DNA from 3 places in the Paenibacillus lutimineralis genome. Region 2 is predicted to be linked to each of the others. Evidence: predicted binding sites of a transcription regulator. Region 2 holds the regulator's gene; each other region holds the start of a gene.
What was found. Region 2 encodes NrdR, which represses ribonucleotide reductase genes. Its sites were predicted from a motif close to AACACNATATATNGTGTT; they were not measured.
Positions count from the first base shown of each region.

Region 1: the regulator NrdR is predicted to act here: its motif matches at 939-956, upstream of EI981_RS18585 (adenosylcobalamin-dependent ribonucleoside-diphosphate reductase).
Region 3: the regulator NrdR is predicted to act here: its motif matches at 1,021-1,038, upstream of nrdI (class Ib ribonucleoside-diphosphate reductase assembly flavoprotein NrdI).

Region 1 covers NZ_CP034346.1:4,212,274-4,214,545, reverse strand. The annotation lists gene EI981_RS18590 (DEAD/DEAH box helicase) at 1-695, opposite strand, end outside; gene EI981_RS18585 (adenosylcobalamin-dependent ribonucleoside-diphosphate reductase) at 1,231-2,272, shown strand, end outside.
Region 2 covers NZ_CP034346.1:4,476,063-4,478,334, forward strand. The annotation lists partial or broken gene EI981_RS19840 (transcriptional regulator) at 1-242, shown strand, start outside; gene nrdR (transcriptional regulator NrdR) at 1,015-1,482, opposite strand; gene EI981_RS19850 (alpha/beta-type small acid-soluble spore protein) at 1,633-1,851, shown strand; gene EI981_RS19855 (lytic transglycosylase domain-containing protein) at 1,928-2,272, opposite strand, start outside.
Region 3 covers NZ_CP034346.1:4,258,607-4,260,878, reverse strand. The annotation lists gene EI981_RS18810 (hypothetical protein) at 1-218, opposite strand, end outside; gene EI981_RS18805 (RNA polymerase sigma factor) at 218-787, opposite strand; gene nrdI (class Ib ribonucleoside-diphosphate reductase assembly flavoprotein NrdI) at 1,146-1,505, shown strand; gene nrdE (class 1b ribonucleoside-diphosphate reductase subunit alpha) at 1,492-2,272, shown strand, end outside.

The sequences.
Region 1 (2,272 bases), 260 kb from region 2:
TCGTTCTGTCCCCCAAGCTGACCTGGCTTGAGTAAAGTGATCAGATTGAACAGTTCGCTCAAATCGTTCTGGATCGGCGTAGCGGTCAAGAGTAGACAATATTTTTTACGCAACTGCAGCATGAACTGGTAGTTGGTTGATTTTTTGTTTTTTAATTTATGCGCTTCATCGACAATGACCATATCATATTCATAATCGGTCAGAATTTTCTTGTGAGGGTCGCGCTTGGCCGTATCCATCGATGCGACGACAATATCGTTATGCCATGAATGCTCTTTCTTCTGGGCTACAGCAGAGATACCGAACTTCTGATTTAATTCTCTCACCCATTGCAGAACCAGCGAGGCTGGAACGAGAATAAGAACTTTCTTGACAAGTCCGCGAATGATATATTCTTTCAGAATCAACCCAGCTTCGATCGTCTTGCCTAAGCCAACCTCATCGGCAAGAATAGCTCTACCGCGCATCTCGAACATCACCTTCTGTGCCGTATCAATCTGATGAGGCAGTGGATCGAATTGATTAAGATGGCCCAGGCATAGCATTTCTTCAAAACTGGTAACGAGCAGGGAAGCTTCGGCCTGGGAGGCCAGATTGAACAATCGCCAATCATCCCAGGGGCCGCCCTTTTTTAATCTCACATCAAGATCTTCATACCAATTCCGTTCAAATTCGATGGGAACACCGGCTAACATATTCTTCATGTCCGGATTTGGGGGATGAGGGTTCAAGATGATATAACCTCCCTTTGTCTAACGCTTTCGTTGTCTAGTTGCTGTAGGTAGTATGGACGAAAAACAAAAAGGATATAACTTGGGCCGAAATAGATAGGAATTTGGAGTATTTAGAAGTTTGGACAGGAAGGTGTCGCTTTAATAGTCTAAATTAAAATAATGATCGTTGTGACAACCATATGTAGTGTAGTATAATGGTTAGAGAACACTACATATTGAGATTTGTACATATTATTGTAACAATTCTAAGTGTGTAAATGCATAACAGGAACCATGTTTATAGGCTTCAATCTCGTAATTACTGCTTGATTCCGGCTATATTCTTGTCAGCGGTAGCTCCGCTAAGCGGTATTACTTTTTTGAGCTTTTTTTGTTTGTGTTTTTGTTGAAATTTGCTAACACTATATCAGTCGTTATTATTTATGATTCGGATGGAATCGAACAAGAACCGGCTGAGAGGTGCAGAACAGTTCTGATAATTAGGAGGGTGTTTTCTTTGAAAACGAAGCAAAATCAGCGCCTGGAAGGGCTAAGCGAGAAAATCTTCTTGGATCGGTACGCGTGGAAGAATCCTGATCCGAGCCATGCCAAGGTTGGGGACGTCGTTCTTGTCTTGACCAAGGATGATCCTAAATTTCCGACGAAGGAAGTAGGCGAAGTGGTCGCTCGCGACGGTCAGTCGGCTACTGTTAAGACACGCAGCGGTGCGCTGGTAGAGGCAGATGTCGAGAAGCTGACGTTGAATATCGAGAAGACACCTGAAGAGATGTGGGATCGACTGGCTAATGCGATGGCTTCGGTGGAAGAAACTCCAGAGAAGCAAGCGGAATGGTCGGAGAAGTTCCGTGGTATATTGGAAGATTGGAAGCTCGTACCAGGGGGACGGATTGCCGCAGGGGCAGGAGCCAGCGATGAGTTGACACTGTTCAACTGCTATGTCATTCCTTCTCCTAAGGATAGCCGTGGCGGTATTATGGAGACGTTGAGTGAAATGACGGAGATTATGGCCCGCGGCGGCGGTGTCGGAATCAATCTCAGTTCGCTTCGTCCTCGTCGTGCTGTAGTCAAAGGCGTTAACGGTTCATCGAGCGGTGCGGTATCCTGGGGCGGATTGTTCAGCTATACGACGGGTCTGATTGAGCAAGGAGGCAGCCGTCGCGGCGCTTTGATGCTTATGATCAACGACTGGCATCCGGATGTGCTTGATTTCATTACGGTTAAACAGACGATGGGACAAGTCACTAACGCGAACTTGTCGGTATGCGTAAGCAATGCGTTCATGAAAGCTGTCAAAGAGGATTTGGATTGGGAATTGGTCTTTCCGGACACCACTGATGACGATTACACTGAAGTATGGGATGGCGATCTCGATAAATGGAGAGCTGCCGGACGTAAAGTTGTACATTACCGGACAGTGAAGGCACGGGAAATCTGGCATACGATCATCGAATCGGCTTGGAAATCGGCTGAGCCTGGGGTCGTGTTCATGGAATACTACAATCAAATGTCTAATAGCTGGTACTTTAACCCGATCATCT
Region 2 (2,272 bases):
GTGCTTTCTTTCGTAAGCAAATTTCTTTCATTGGAGGTCTCACCACAGCTAGACTGGGTTGAAGCAGAAATAATACGATTTGCTCGTCGAACGCCGCGGCCGTTCACTCCTAAAGAGCTTGCAGCTCATTTACGGCTATCCGATCGGCATACGAGAGATCGATTCTTCATCGATTAGTGAACCAAAATCGGCTCGCCATCGCCAGCGGAGCTCAGCGTTATCGAACATACAGGTTGGTGTAGTTAGTGTAGTTAGTGTAGTTGGTGCGCCAGCTCTAACGGAAATCACAGCCTCTATTTTGACGAATTCGCTCTTCTTGAGATTGTAACGGAAATTAGATCCTCTATTTGAGGATAGTCTACCCTTATTCTGCTGAAAAACTTTAATTAAGGTACTCCATTTCCGTTAGAATTCAAAAACCGCCCTTTCAGGCCAAATAAAGGCACTGGTTTCCGTTAGTCCCTTTCTTCATCGATTAGTGGATCAAAATCAGCTCACCATCACCAGCGGAGCTCAGCGTTATCAACATACGGGTTGGGATAGTTAGTGCTGTTAGTGTAGTTGGTAGCGGTGGGCTGTTAGTGCTGTTAGTGTCATTGGTAATGTTAGCGCTGTTGGTATCGTTGGTGTAGTTAGGGCGTGGGTGTCGTTGGTGCGCCAGCTCTAACGGAAATCACAGCCTCTATTTTGCCGAATTCGCTCTTCTTGAGATTGTAACGGAAATCAGATCCTCTATTTAAGGATAGTCTACCCTTATTCTGCTGAAAAACTTCAATTAAGGTACTCCATTTCCGTTAGAATTCAAAATCGAGCCTTTTAAGACAAATAACGGCACTGATTTCCGTTAGAATGTTATGAAATAAAAAAAGAGTGCTGCCTGAACTTTAAGGCAACACTCTTTTATAATGAACAGCTTGTCTTACGCGGATCTTGATCTCGTGGGTATGATAAGCATCTGAATGTAGTTGACCACCGTCGTGCGATGACATTCCCCCTTTGAGGGCGGCCTCCCGCTTACTCCTCGCTCGCAGGCTTGGAGAGCAAGCTGTTCAATTCCTTCATGAACATGTTAATATCCTTGAATTGACGATATACCGAGGCGAATCGGACATAAGCAACCTCATCAACCGGATACAGCTGTTCCATGACCAATTCGCCGATCTCACGGCTTTCCACTTCTGCGTTCGCAGAGTGGCGCATCTGACGCTCTACCGCGGATACGGCAGACTCCAATTGCTCCACGGATACCGGTCTTTTCTCACAAGCACGCATCAGTCCTCTAAGCAGCTTATCGCGATTGAATTCCTCGCGGCTGCCGTCTTTCTTAATGACGATGAGCGGCATTTCCTCCACCATCTCAAAGGTAGTAAAACGTCGGCTGCATTTCTCACATTCACGACGGCGGCGGATCGAGCGATTCTCGTTAGCTGGCCTCGAATCAAGCACCTTCGTCCCCATATAGTCACAATACGGACATCTCACGCAAAAATGTCTCCCTTCTGCTTCTGTTAACTGTTATTCCTGCAAGTAAGACTGGAAATAAGACTACCAATAAATAACTAAAAAAATCAGTAATGAAGTTTCAAATACCGGAGCATAATACTGTTACCAACCGCAAGGAGGTGAACAACAATGGCGCAAAATTCTAACTCTAACAACCTGGTAGTAAAACAAGCTTCCGGTGCACTCGAGCAAATGAAATACGAAGTTGCTCAAGAGCTTGGCATTAATTTCCCACAAGATGGATACGCTGGTAACCTGACTTCTTACGAAAACGGTTCGATCGGTGGTTACATTACTAAACGTTTGGTAACAATCGCCGAACAACAATTGGCAGGCCAATTCAAATAAGTAACCTCTCAGGAAAGCATTGAAAGGCTCTGAAGCCTTTTGGTGCTTTCCTTATCTATTGTAACCGAGGCTTTCCTTAAAAATCATCATATATCTCGGAATATTGTTTATAATAATGAGTTACCCGAAGGACATAATTCCTTGTCTCCGGAAAAGGTATGTCGTCGACAGTATTCAACTGACCGTCCCATCTCTTGCTCTTAATCCAGTTTTTCACATGAGTAGGACCTGCATTGTAGGCCGCGATCACAGCAATTATATTTCCGTCAAATTGCTCTGATAAATAATTCAAATACCAAGTTCCAATTCGGACATTTACATCAATCTCGTTCTTTACTTGATCAAGATGTACTTTTTCATACTTAGCCTGATCAATAATCCATTCGGCCGTGCCTGGCATAATCTGCATGATGCCGAGCGC
Region 3 (2,272 bases), 220 kb from region 2:
GAAAACCCGCTCAAAAGGCCGATGAGACAAATGGCTATGACTGCCTTTTTGAAGGTAATAACAGGGGCTTTACGAGGAGTCTGAGAGAGGCCTCCTATTTGATCAATCCGCTTCATGATCTTATCCGAGAAATCCCGTTCCGGAATATATGTCGTGTCGATTAAAGCTTTTATTTTGCTAATCGTACCTGTCTCTGGAGAATAATCATTAGGTTTCATTAGCGTATCCCTCCATTTGCCAAGGCCGGGTGGCCTTTAGCTTTTTTTTTGATTCGTTCATACTTTTTACGTGCAGTGGCTGGCTTACAACCTATGATTTGACCGATCTCCTCATAACTACGCTCATCTACAACCCTTAGCAGAAGTAGGCTCCGGTCCTCTGAAGAGAGTTGGACCAGCACGTCGGCGACAAGAGCGTTAGCGTTATAATCGGCTGAGCATTCGTCATGGAGCTGCTGCTGGCGATAGGAACTAAAAACCTTGTACCAGGCGTTTCGTTTTTTCAGCAAATTAATGCAGTGATTATAGGAGATTCTGTACAGCCATGCGGTGAAGGAGGCTTGCTTCCTGTAACGGCCTATATGCTGATAGCACTTGATAAAAATTTCCTGCACTGCATCCTCCGCTTCCTGCTGTTGACCCAGCATATGACAGCAATATACGTGAATTCGGCGCTGATATTGTTGGACCAGGAGCCGGAACGGCTCTTGCCGTCCGTCTTGAATCTGAGTGATGATTCGCTCAATTTCCGCTTCGGTTAACGGTTCGTGGTTATTATCTGATGCCATAGTGTACTCCTTTCATTCGGGTCCCCTTTACCTCTTATAACAGCGCCGACATCTATTTTGTGACCGAACCTTGGATTTTTATATGAATTCGGCTGTTTCTCAGTTAAACCTTCAATAAAATTATTTATTAAAAAGGCGATCTGATGAGGGACAGGATATAGGCGGGAATTAAGCGCTTTTTCTCCTAATCTATAACTTTTCACAGTCGGTTTGGGACGTTTGTACGGATTGACAATACTATATATAGATGGTAAATTGATTTAGCGCAACAAGATGTTGTTTATTCGAGAGCTTTTGCCCTACATATATAGGAATGGGGAAAGCACTAGATTCATAGAAAAGAAGTGAGGGTGTATCGATGTTAATTGCGTATGATTCCAAAACAGGGAATGTAAAACGGTTCATTCAGAAGCTCGACTTGCCTGCTGTACAAATTGACGAGGGCATGACGCTGGAGGAGCCGTTTGTGCTGATTACATATACGACCGGGTTCGGTCAGATACCACCAAGAGTCTCAGCATTTCTGGAACATAATCATGGGCGGATGCTCGGCGTGGCGGCCAGCGGTAACCGCAATTGGGGAGAGAGATTTGCGAAGAGTGCGGATTTGATCTCCGAGCGTTACCAAGTGCCAGTTGTGGCTAAATTTGAGCTGTCCGGGACGAAGAGGGATGCTGAAGACTTCAAGCAGGAGGTGAGCCGGGTTGCGGCATATTGAACTGAACAATCAATTAATGCAGCGTGATGAGAACGGGTTCTTCCAATTAGAGAAGGACCTGGAAGCTGTCGCTGAGTTTATGAAGGAAGTAGCGGGTAGAACGATGACCTTCCCGACTACGGCCGATAAAGTACGGTATATGATCGATCATGACTATTATGAAAATGTGTACGAACGGTATACGGCTGATGAAGTCGATCAAGTATTTGCCATTACCCATAGCTATCCATTTGAATTCCCGTCTTACATGGCGGCATCGAAATTTTATACGGACTATGCGTTGAAGACGAATGACAAGTCCAAGTATTTGGAGAATTATCCCGACCGGGTAGCCATCGTAGCACTACATCTTGGCCGAGGGAATGCAGATACGGCCAGCACGCTGGCACGATCGATGATGGAGCAACGGCTGCAGCCAGCCACTCCAACGTTCCTGAATGCGGGCAAGAGCCGGCGCGGCGAGATGGTCTCCTGCTTCCTACTGGAAATGGACGATTCGCTGAATTCAATCAACTATGTGCTAAATACATGCATGCAGTTGTCCAAAATCGGCGGAGGTGTCGCAGTTAACCTGTCGAAGCTACGCGGACGAGGCGAAGCGATCAAAGGCGTGGAAGGTGCAGCCAAAGGAATTATGCCGGTGCTGAAGCTGATGGAGGATGCCTTCTCCTACGCAGATCAGATGGGACAGCGTAAAGGCTCGGGCGCAGGGTATTACAACATTTTCGGCTGGGATGTCGCAGAGTTTCTGGATAGCAAGAAGATCA